2 regions of the Streptomyces sp. NBC_00094 genome follow, and region 1 is predicted to be linked to the other one. Evidence: riboswitches for the same ligand, from Rfam matches in the RefSeq annotation. Region 1 holds a riboswitch; the other holds the start of a gene.
The links. Region 1 has a riboswitch for thiamine pyrophosphate ahead of OG580_RS26185 (thiamine ABC transporter substrate binding subunit). Riboswitches for the same ligand answer to the same signal wherever they lie in the genome.
Positions count from the first base shown of each region.

Region 2: it holds a riboswitch for thiamine pyrophosphate, as region 1 does, so the genes downstream of both, thiO (glycine oxidase ThiO) here and OG580_RS26185 (thiamine ABC transporter substrate binding subunit) in region 1, are expected to answer to the same signal.

Region 1 covers NZ_JAPEMB010000001.1:5,861,532-5,867,315, reverse strand. The annotation lists gene OG580_RS26195 (ABC transporter ATP-binding protein) at 1-808, opposite strand, end outside; gene OG580_RS26190 (iron ABC transporter permease) at 808-2,421, opposite strand; gene OG580_RS26185 (thiamine ABC transporter substrate binding subunit) at 2,469-3,587, opposite strand; TPP riboswitch at 3,665-3,774, opposite strand; gene rlmN (23S rRNA (adenine(2503)-C(2))-methyltransferase RlmN) at 3,804-4,916, opposite strand; gene OG580_RS26175 (phosphatidate cytidylyltransferase) at 5,125-5,784, opposite strand, start outside.
Region 2 covers NZ_JAPEMB010000001.1:2,119,567-2,125,350, reverse strand. The annotation lists gene pknB (Stk1 family PASTA domain-containing Ser/Thr kinase) at 1-155, opposite strand, end outside; gene OG580_RS09195 (thiazole synthase) at 266-1,060, opposite strand; gene thiS (sulfur carrier protein ThiS) at 1,066-1,266, opposite strand; gene thiO (glycine oxidase ThiO) at 1,263-2,426, opposite strand; TPP riboswitch at 2,424-2,536, opposite strand; gene OG580_RS09180 (NAD(P)/FAD-dependent oxidoreductase) at 2,619-3,833, shown strand; gene OG580_RS09175 (Rv2175c family DNA-binding protein) at 3,925-4,290, shown strand; gene thiE (thiamine phosphate synthase) at 4,393-5,046, shown strand; gene metF (methylenetetrahydrofolate reductase [NAD(P)H]) at 5,244-5,784, shown strand, end outside.

The DNA of each region.
Region 1 (5,784 bases):
GGACGAGGAGCCGGCGCTCCCCCTGCGGCGAGCCCTCCGGCACCGGGACCTTCCCCCACGCGGTCTCCGCGACCGTTCCGGCGACCCGCGCCGCCACCACGTTGTCGAAGCCGAGGAACCGGGCCACGAACTCCGAGGACGGCCGCGACCACACCTCGGCGGGCGCACCCGACTGGGCGATCCGCCCGTCCCGCATCACCACGACCCGGTCGGCCAGCGCGAAGGCCTCGCCCTGGTCGTGGGTGACGGCGAGGACCGTCGTCCCGAGCCGCCCGAAGAGCTCCCGCAGCTCGACCACGAGCCGCTCCCGCAGCCCCCGGTCGAGCTGCCCGAGGGGCTCGTCCAGCATCAGCAGCCGGGGCCGCGGCGCCAGCGCCCTCGCCAGCGCCACCCGCTGCTGCTCGCCGCCGGAGAGCTCGGCGACGGACCGCCGCTCGGCCCCCGGCAGCCCGACGAGTTCGAGCAGCTCCCGTACGCGCTCCGCCTGCTCGGCCTTCCCGGCCCCCCGCATCCGCGGCCCGAAGGCGATGTTGCCGCCGACGTCCCGCTGCGGGAACAGCTGGTGGTCCTGGAACATCAGCCCGACGCCCCGCCGGTGCACCGGTACCCCGGCCTGGTCGGCGCCGCCGAGCAGCACCCGGCCGCCGTCGAGCGCCTGCAGCCCCGCGACGACCCGCAGCAGCGTGGACTTGCCGCTGCCGCTGGGACCGAGCACGCTCACGATCTCGTGCTCGGCGACCTCCAGGTCGACGGCGTCGAGCGCGGCCCGCTCCCCGAACCGTACGGTCGCCCCGTCCAGCCTCAGCATCAGAACTCCCCGGAGGTCCGTTCGGTGCGCAGCCGTTCCAGCAGGAGCAGGGAGACCGCGCACACCACCATCAGAATCGTCGAGAGGGCCATCGCCTGCCCGTAGTTGAGCTCGCCCGGCCGCCCGAGCAGCCGCGCCACCGCCACCGGCAGCGTCGGACTGTCGGGCCGGGCGATGAAGACGGTCGCGCCGAACTCCCCGAGCGACACGGCGAAGGCGAACCCGGCGGCGATGAGGAGCGCCCGCCGCACCAGCGGCAGGTCCACCTCGCGCCAGGCCCGCCACGGCGACGCGCCGAGCACGGCCGCGGCCTCCCGCAGCCGCTGGTCCACCGCCCGCAGCACCGGCAGCATCGTCCGTACGACGAAGGGGACGCCGACCAGGGCCTGTGCGAGCGGTACGAGGATCCAGCTGGCCCGCAGGTCGAACGGCGGCTCGTCGAGCGTGATGAGGAACCCGAAGCCGACGGTGACCGCCGACACCCCGAGCGGCAGCATGAGCAGCGCGTCGAAGCCCCGCACGAGCCGCCCGGCCCGCCTCGTGAGCGCCGCCGCCGCGAGCCCGCCGATCAGCACCGCGATGGCGGTGGCGGCCACCGCGTACCGCAGCGAGTTCCCGATCGCCTCCAGCGGCGGCACGAGGAAGGTCCCGGACTCGTCGAGCGATCCGAGGGCCCGGTAGTAGCCGAGGCCGTAGCCGCCCGACCCGGCGAACGACCGCTCCACGAGCACCCCGAGCGGCAGCAGGATCAGCAGCGCCACGGAGAGGAGCACCCCGGCGAGCAGCGTCCACTGCCCGATTCCCCTCGGCCGACGCGCGGTCGTCTCCGGCGGTACGAGCCGCAGCGCGGTCTCCCGCCGCCGTACCGTCCGGGCGTGCACGGCCAGGATCGCCCCGACCGCGGCGAACTGGACGAGGGTGAGGACGGCGGCCGTCGGCAGGTCGAGCAGCCGGGCCGTCTGCCGGTAGATCTCGGCCTCCAGGGTGGAGTACCGGTCCCCACCGAGGATCTGGACGACACCGAAGGAGGTGAAGGTGAAGAGGAAGACCATGAGGGCGGCCGCCGACACCGCCGGCACCAGCGCCGGCAGGGTCACCGTCCGCCAGGCCGTCCAGCGCGAGGCGCCGAGGACCCGGGCGGCCTCCTCCTGGCGCGGGTCGAGCTGCGACCAGAGGCCGCCGACGGTCCGGACCACGACCGCGTAGTTGAAGAAGACGTGCGCGAGGAGGATCGCCCACACGCTCGTGTCGAGCCGCAGCCCCCACAGCTCGTCCGTCAGACCGCCCCGGCCGACGAGCGCCAGGAAGGCCGTGCCGACGAGGACGGTCGGCAGCACGAACGGCACCGTGACCACGGCCCGCAGCACGTTCTTCCCGGGGAAGTCGAAGCGCGCGAAGACGTACGCGCCGGGCAGCGCCACGAGCAGGGTGAGACCGGTGGAGGCGGCCGCCTGCCACGCGGTGAAGCCGAGCACGTCGAGGATGTCCGGCCGGCTCAGCGTCTCGCCGATCCGGCCGAACCGCCAGACGCCGTCGGGCCGCAGCCCCCGGTCGACGATCGACACGACGGGCCAGGCGAAGAACACCCCGAAGAACGCGACGGGCAGGGCCATCAGCCCCAGCCGCGTCGCGCTCCCCTGGAGATCGCCCCGGCCCCGCACTACTTCAGGACGAGCGACGACCACTGCTGGATCCACGGGTCACGCTTCTCGGCGATCTTCGCGGGCGCCATGGTCTCCGGCGCGTCGATCACGACCCCGTGCTTCGTGAAGATCTCCGGCAGCGCCGCGTCCTTCGCGACCGGGTTGACGAACATCTGCAGCGGCATGTCGTCCTGGAACGTCTTGGAGATCAGGAAGTCGATCAGCGCCTTGCCGCCCTCGGGGTTCTTCGCCCCGTTCAGCAGGCCCGCGAACTCGATCTGCCGGAAGCAGGTGCCGGTGGACACCCCGGTCGGCGCCACCTTCGGCTGCGGCTCGCCGTACAGCACCTCGACGGGCGGGCTGGAGGCGTACGAGACGACCAGCGGGCGGTCGCCCTTGGCCTGCTTGCCACCGGCCGATCCGGAGAACTCCTGGTTGTAGGCGAGCTCCCAGCTGTCGACGGTCTTCACACCGTTGGCCTTGAGCTTCTTCCAGTAGTCCTGCCAGCCCTCGTCGCCGTACTTCGCGGCCGTACCGAGGAGGAAGCCGAGGCCCGGGGAGGACCGCTCCGGGTTCTCCACGACGAGCAGGTCCTTGTACGCCGGCTTCGCCAGGTCGTCGAAGGTCTGCGGCGGCGCCAGCTTCTTGTCGGCGAAGTACTTCTTGTCGTAGTTGACGCAGATGTCGCCGGAGTCGACGGGCGTGACCCGGTTCTCCGCGTCGAGCCGGTACGTGGCCGGGACCCGGTCCAGGCCCTTCGCCTCGTACGGAACGAAGATCCCGTTGTCGAGGGCGCGGGAGAGCAGGGTGTTGTCGACACCGAAGAAGACGTCGCCCTGAGGGGAGCCCTTGGTCAGGATCTCCTTGTTGACGGCCTCGCCGGCGTCGCCGGCCTTGAGGACCTTGACCGTGAAACCGGTCTCCTTCGTGAAGGCCGCCAGCACCTCCTTGGAGGCGTTGAACGAGTCGTGACTCACGAGGGTCACGGTCTTCGGCGCGGGCGCACCGGTCTTCCCCGCGGCGTCGCGGACGTCCTCCGTGCCGCAGGCGGCGAGGGTGGTGACGCCCAGCGCCGCGACGAGCGCGGCGGCGGCCATTCTCTTCGTGCTCGCCGAAATGGTGGTGCTCACTGACATTCCTCCTGGGTGTGTCCAGGAAGAGACGCGGCCCTGCCCACGTCCGGCGGAACCGGACGCGGGCAGGGCGCAACAGCTTGAGTTAACGACCGAACTTCCTACCCAGAATGACCTGGGCAAGGTTCAGAGGGTCTGCGGTCTACGGTCACCGCACTCTCAGCGCTGTGGCGCTCCCCTGTCGGAATATGAAGATGTGTTCGAGCTCAGACTACAAGGTCAGCGTTCGGAGGCCGCCAGCTGTCCACAGGCACCGTCGATCTCCTGGCCTCGGGTGTCCCGCACGGTCACCGGAACCCCGTGGCGGGCGATGGCCTCGACGAAGGCCTTCTCGTCCTCCGGACGGGACGCCGTCCACTTCGACCCGGGGGTCGGGTTCAGCGGGATCAGGTTGACGTGCACCCGCTTGCCCTTGAGCAGCCGGCCGAGAAGGTCACCGCGCCAGGCCTGGTCGTTGATGTCACGGATGAGCGCGTACTCGATCGAGACCCGGCGCCCGGACTTCTCCGCGTACTCCCAGGCGGCGTCGAGGACCTCGCGCACCTTCCAGCGGGTGTTCACCGGCACCAGGGTGTCGCGCAGCTCGTCGTCGGGGGCGTGCAGCGAGACCGCGAGACGGCACTTGAAGCCCTCGTCGGCGAAGCGCAGCATCGCCGGCACGAGACCGACCGTGGACACCGTGATGCCGCGCTGCGAGAGCCCCAGACCGTCCGGCTCGGGGTCGGTGAGGCGCCGGATCGCGCCGACGACCCGCTTGTAGTTGGCGAGCGGCTCGCCCATGCCCATGAACACGATGTTGGAGAGCCGCGCCGGTCCCCCGGGCACCTCCCCGTCGCGCAGGGCCCGCATCCCGTCCACGATCTGGTGCACGATCTCGGCGGTCGACAGGTTCCGGTCGAGCCCGGCCTGCCCGGTCGCGCAGAACGGGCAGTTCATCCCGCAGCCGGCCTGCGAGGAGATGCACATGGTCACCCGGTCCGGGTAGCGCATGAGCACCGACTCCACGAGCGTGCCGTCGTGCAGCCGCCACAGGGTCTTACGGGTGGTGTCGTCGTCGCACGAGATGTGCCGCACCACCGACATCAGGTCGGGCAGCAGCTCCCCGGCGAGCTTCTCCCGCGAGGCGGCCGGGATGTCGGTCCACTCGGCGGGGTCGTGCGCGTACCGCGCGAAGTAGTGCGTCGACAGCTGCTTGGCGCGGAACGGCTTCTCACCGATCGCGGCGACGGCCTCCTTGCGCTCGGCGGGCGAGAGGTCGGCGAGGTGCCGCGGCGGCTTCTTGGCTCCGCGGGGGGCGACGAAAGTGAGTTCTCCGGGCACTGGACGGGCCACGATCGGGTGTCTCCTCAGACGGCACGAGGTCCGGACAGCCCCGCGTCGGCGGGCAGCGCGGCATGACGATGCCGAAGCCAGGAGACCTCACTGGAGCGCCCTCGCGGCGGCGAGGACGACGGAAGGGCCCGCGGCGCACGCGCCACGAGCCCTTCCAGAGTACCCGCTGTCCGTCAACCCTCTCCGACGGACTAAACCGACCGCCCGGTCAACCCGTCCCGACGAACAGCGCCAGCAGCAACCACACCACCGGCGCCGTCGGCAGCAACGAGTCCAGCCGGTCCATGATGCCGCCGTGGCCGGGAAGCAGGGTGCCCATGTCCTTGATGCCGAGATCGCGCTTGATCATCGACTCGCCGAGGTCGCCGAGCGTCGCGCTCGCCGCCACCGCGAGACCGAGGAGCAGACCCTGCCACCAGGTCCCGTCGTCGATCATGAACTCCATGCACAGCGCGCCCGCCGCCATGGCGAAGGCCACCGCGCCGAGCAGACCCTCGCGGGTCTTGCCGGGGCTGATCCTCGGCGCCAGCTTGTGCTTGCCGAAGCGCCAGCCGACCGCGTACGCCCCGGTGTCGCTGACCACCGTGAGGATCAGGAAGGTCAGCACCCGCTGCGGACCGTCGTCCGCGGTGAGCAGCATCGCCACGAAGGTCGCCAGGAACGGCACGTAGAACGCGGCGAACACGCCCGCCGTGACGTCCTTCAGATAGCCCTCGGGCGGCTCCGTCATCCGCCAGACCAGCACCGCGAGCGCCGTCAGGGCCATCGCGACCCAGGCGCCCTCGGGACCCCGCACGTAGCCGGCGACGACCATCGCCGCACCGCCGACCGCGAGCGGGACCAGCGGAGCCTTGATCGCCTTGCGCTC
Region 2 (5,784 bases), 3.7 Mb from region 1:
GCGGGGTGCATCACCTTGAGCGCGAGGACGCGGTCGAGGCGGGTGTCGACGGCCCGGTAGACCGTGGCCATCCCGCCGACGGCGATGCGCGCGTCGACGCGGTAGCGGCCGTCGAGCAGCCTCCCGACGAGGGGGTCCTGAAGGGTCGTGTCCACGGCGTCGAGTCTACGAGCCGTGGACACGGCCCCCGTGCGGATGCCCCGGTCTGCAGCGCAGCTGTGACGAGTGCCCCAGGGGGTGTCTTGTCGATCAGGCCGGGCTCGCGTCAGAACGCCGGGCGCTCCGGGTCCAGGTGCGGACGGCCCTCCACCGGGGAGGAGGCCTCCGCGAAGTGGCGGCGGGGGATGCGGCCCGCCCGGTGCGCGAGCCGGCCCGCCTCCACCGCGTGCCGCATCGCCGAGGCCATGAGCGCCGGCTCCTGGGCCCGCGTCACCGCCGAGGCCAGCATCACCGCGGCACACCCCAGCTCCATCGCGAGCGCCGCGTCCGAGGCCGTACCCGCCCCGGCGTCCAGGATCACCGGGACCTCCGCCCGCTCCACGATCAGCTGGAAGTTGTGCGGGTTGCGGATGCCGAGCCCCGAGCCGATCGGGGAGCCGAGCGGCATGATCGCCGCGCACCCCACGTCCTCCAGCTTCCGCGCGAGGACCGGGTCGTCGTTGGTGTACGGCAGGACGGTGAAGCCCTCGTCGACCAGGGTCTCCGCCGCGTCGAGGAGCTCCACCCCGTCGGGAAGGAGGGTCCGCTCGTCGGCGACGACCTCCAGCTTGATCCAGTCGGTTCCGAGCGCCTCCCGGGCGAGCCGGGCGGTCAGGACCGCCTCGCCCGCCGTGAAGCAGCCCGCCGTGTTGGGCAGGACCCGGATGCCGAGCCGCTCCAGGACGGAGAGCACCGAGCCCTGGACCGTGGGGTCGAGTCGCCGCATCGCGACGGTGGTCAGCTCGGTGCCGCTGGCGATCAGCGAGCGCTCCAGGACGTCGAGGCTCGGCGCGCCGCCGGTGCCCATGATGAGACGCGAGGAGAACTCCGTACCCCCGAGGGTGAACAGGTCGTCGGACATCGCGCTCAGCCCCCCTGCACCGCGGTCAGGACCTCGACCCGGTCGCCCTCGCCGAGCAGCGTCGCCGCCCACTCGCTGCGCGGGACGACCGCCTCGTTGACGGCCGCGGCCACCCCGGTCGGGGCCGTGCTCAGGGTCGCGACGAGGGCGTCGAGGGAGACGGGACCGGCGAGCTCGCGGGGTTCTCCGTTCACGGACACGTTCATGCGGGCTGCTCCTGTCGTACGGGAGGAGTAGGGGAAAAGCGCCGGGGGGTGAAGGGGCGCGCCTCGTCGGGAAGGGCGCCCGTGGTGAGCACCTCCGCCATGACGTCGCCGGTGACGGGGGTGAGCAGCACCCCGTTGCGGTAGTGGCCGGTGGCCAGGTGCAGGCCGGGCAGGGCGCTGGGGCCGAGCAGCGGCGCGTTGTCCGGGGACGCGGGGCGCAGTCCGGCCCGGGTCTCGGTGAGCGGCAGCTCGGTGATCCCGGGGACGAGCTCGTGGGCGTCGCGCAGCAGCTCGTACACCCCGCCCGCCGTCACCGTCGTGTCCCAGCCCAGCTCCTCGCTGGTGGCGCCGACGACGAGCTCGCCGTTCTCGCGGGGCACCAGGTAGACGTGGCTGCCGCGGACGACGGCCCGGACGGTACGGGAGAGGAAGGGGGCGTACGGGGCGGGCACCCGCAGCCGCAGGACCTGGCCCTTCACGGGGCGGACCGGCGGCAGGACCTCGGCGGGCACGCCCGCGAGCCGCCCGCTCAGGCTGCCCGCGGCCAGCACGACCTGGTCCGCCGTCACCTCGTCGCCGCCCGTGAGGACGACTCCGTGGGCCCGGTCCCGTACCACCGTCAGGCGCTCGGCGAGGGCCCGGTGGAAGACGACCCCGGCCCGCTCGCAGGCGGTGAGGAGCGCGGCGGCCAGCCGGCGCGGGTCGACCTGGTGGTCGCCGTCCACGCGCAGCCCGCCGCGCACCCCGGGAGCGAGCATCGGCTCGAGACGGCGGCACTCGCGCCCGCTCAGCCACTCCGAGGTGAGGCCGCAGCGGGTCTGGAGGGCGTGCAGTTCGCGCAGGTGGGCCCGGTCGTCGGCGTCGAGGGCGACGGCGAGGGTGCCGCAGGCGCGGTAGCCGACGTCGTGACCGGTGGACTCCTCCAGCTCGGCGACGAAGGCGGGATAGCGTGCGGAGGAGGCGAGGTTGAGACCGAGCAGGGTCTCCTCGCCGTAGTGGAGTTCGGTGACGGCGGCGAGCATCCCGGCCGCGACCCGCGCGGCGCCGCCGCCCGGGTCCGGGTCGACCACGGCGGTGCGCAGCCCGCGCTGCGCGGCCCGCCAGGCCGTGACCAGGCCGATGATGCCGCCCCCGACCACGAGGACATCGGAAGAACGCATGGGCGTCCAGCCCCTCCCTTCGCCGGCATGACCCGGATCAGGTTCGTACGGTCGGAGGCCGCCCAGCCTCCCTCTCAGCCCGGTGCGTCCGGGCTCCCGCGAGTGCTTTACGCCCGCCAGACTAGCCGCAGCCCCGATGCGGTCCCAGGCCCCTCCCTTCCTGACGGATCGTCAGATGCGTAAGGTGGTCGGGTGAGCGAGCAGAAGCAGGCCCAGCAGCAGGTCGTGATCGTCGGTGCCGGGATGGCGGGAGTGCAGACCGCCGTCGCCCTGCGCGAACAGGGCTTCACCGGCACCGTCACCCTCATCGGGGCCGAACCCCACCAGCCCTACGACCGGCCACCGCTCTCCAAGGCGATCCTGCTCGGCAAGGCCGAGGACTCCGCCTTCGACGTCGACTTCGAGGCCCTGGACATCGACCTCCGCCTCGGCCTCGACGTCACCGGGCTCCGCGCCGCCGACCACGAGGTCGACACCGAGGCCGGGCCCGTCCCGTACGACGTCCTGGTCGTCGCCACCGGGGCCCACCCGGTCACCCTCCCCGGCGCCGAGGGCGTACCCGGCGTCCACCTCCTGCGCACCCTCGACGACGCCGTGCGCCTCGGCCCCGTCCTGGAGCGCCGCCACGCCGTCGTGGTCGTCGGCGCCGGCTGGATCGGCGCCGAGTTCGCCACCGCCGCGCGCGAGGCGGGCTGCGCCGTCACCGTCGTCGAGGCGGCCGACCGCCCCCTCGCCGGCGCCCTGCCCGCCGAGGTCACCGCCCCCATGGCCGGCTGGTACGCGGCGAACGGCGCCGAACTCCTCACCCACGCGCGCGTGCACACCGTCGAGCCCGGCCGGGTCGTCCTCGACGACGGCCGCGAGCTGCCCGCGGACGCCGTCGTCGTCGGCATCGGCGCCCGCCCCGCCACCGGCTGGCTCACCGGCTCCGGCATCGTCCTCGACCCGAACGGCGCCGTCACCGCCGACGAACGGCTGCGCACCTCCCTGCCCGACGTGTACGCGGTCGGCGACTGCGCCTCCTACCCCTCGGCCCGCTACGGCGAGCGCCTTCTCGTCCACCACTGGGACAACGCCCTCCAGGGCCCGCGGACCGTCGCCGCCACGATCACCGGCGCCGACTCCGGCCCGTACGACCCGGTCCCGTACTTCTGGTCCGAGCAGTTCGGCCGGTTCGTCCAGTACGCGGGACACCACGCGGACGCCGACGAGCTCCTGTGGCGCGGCGACCCCGCCGACGCGGCCTGGTCCGTGCTCTGGCTGCGCGACGGGGTCCCGGTGGCCCTGCTCGCCGTCGGCCGCCCCCGCGACCTGGCCCAGGGCCGCAAGCTCATCGAGACCGCCACCCCGGTCGATCCGGAGCGGGCCGCGGACCCGTCCGTACCCCTGAAGGCGGCCGTCCGGTAGGGGTGTCCTGTGGGTCGAGCCCGGCCCGACCCACAGGACACTCCCTGGGGCCCGGGTGCCGACTGGCGGTCCGGGATGGCAGGCTTGTCCCGTGACCGAGATTGACGTAAAGATCGATGCGCTCGTCCCCGCCTGGCTCTACGTGCCCGACATCGCGGAGATGCTCGATGTCGAGGTGACGCGCGTGCGGCAGCTGATCAAGGAAGGTCAGCTCATCGCCGTGCGCCGTGGAGAGAACAACGCCCTGCAGATTCCCGCCGCCTTCATCCAGGGCGACGCGATCGTCAAGGGCCTCGTCGGGCTCCTGACCGTGCTGCGGGACGACGGCTTCACCGACGAGGAGATGCTGGAGTGGCTCTTCACTCCGGACGAGAGCCTGCCGGGCACGCCCGCGCAGGCGCTCAACGAGAATCGCGGCACGGAGGTGAAGCGCCGCGCCCAGGCGCTCGCCCTCTGACGCCCGCACGTACCGAAGACACCATCAGCGGGTGTCGCGGCGACCGGCCCCTCACGGGCCGGCCGCCGCGACACCGGCGCCACCGACGGGGGGAACCCACCCATGCCCACGCCTCGTGAGCAGCTCGCCGACGCCCGGCTCTACCTGTGCACCGACGCCCGGAAGCGCCAGGGCGACCTGCCCGCCTTCCTCGACGCCGTGCTCTCCTCCGGCGTGGACATCGTGCAGCTCCGCGACAAGGGCATGGAGGCCGGTGAGGAGCTGGAGCACCTCGCCGTCTTCGCCGACGCCGCCCGTCGGCACGGCAAGCTCCTCGCGGTGAACGACCGGGCGGACGTGGCCCACGCCATCGGCTCCGACGTGCTGCATCTCGGCCAGGGCGACCTGCCCGTGCCCGCCGCCCGCGCGATCCTCGGCGACGAGGTCCTGATCGGCCGTTCCTGCCACGCCGAGAGCGAGGCGGCCGCGGCGGCCGTCGAACCGGGCGTGGACTACTTCTGCACCGGGCCCTGCTGGCCCACCCCCACCAAGCCCGGGCGGTACGCACCGGGGCTCGACCTCGTGCGGTACACGGCCGGCCTGGCCCAGGACCGTCCCTGGTTCGCCATCGGCGGCATCGACGAGACCAACCTCGACGAGGTCCTGGACGCGGGCGCCCGCCGGATCGTCGTCGTCCGCGCGATCACCGAGGCCGAGGACCCGGCCGCCGCGACCGCCTCCCTCGCCAAGCGGGTCCGGGAGCGCGCGGGGGCCTGACCGGGAGCGCTCCGGGGGGCTGACCAGGAGTGCGCCGGGGCCCGGCCGGGAGTGCGCCGGGGGCCTGACCGGGAGCGCTCCGGGGGCTCTCAAGGAGTGCTCGGTGGCGTGAGCGGGTGCCCGAAGAATGTCCGAAAAAGTGTCCACGACTCGGACGCCGTCTACGCGGCTCCCCGCGCCCCGTCTAACCTGCCGGTATGGCCCTAGGTACCGCTTCCGTCCGATCGGACCGCGCACGCACGGTGCGCGAGATCCTCGCCTCCGGCGGCACGTCGTACTCCTTCGAGTTCTACGCGCCCCGGACCGAGAAGGGCGAGCAGGGCCTCTGGAACGCCATGCGCCGCGTCGAGGCGGTCGGCCCCAGCTTCGTCTCCGTGACCTACGGTGCCGGCGGCACCACCAGGGGCGGCACGGTCAAGGCCACCCAGAAGATCGCCTCCGACACCACGCTCACCCCCGTCGCCCACCTCACGGCGGTCGACCACTCCGTCGCCGAACTGCGCAACGTCCTCGGCCAGTACGCCGACGCCGGCATCCGCAACATGCTCGCGCTGCGCGGCGACCCGGCCGGCGACCCGCTGGGGGAGTGGGTCGAGCACCCGGAGGGCGTGCGGTACGCCGCCGACCTGGTCCGGCTGATCAAGGAGTCGGGCGACTTCTGCGTCGGCGTCGCGGCCTTCCCCGAGATGCACCCCCGCTCCACCGACTGGGACAGCGACATCCGGCACTTCGTGGACA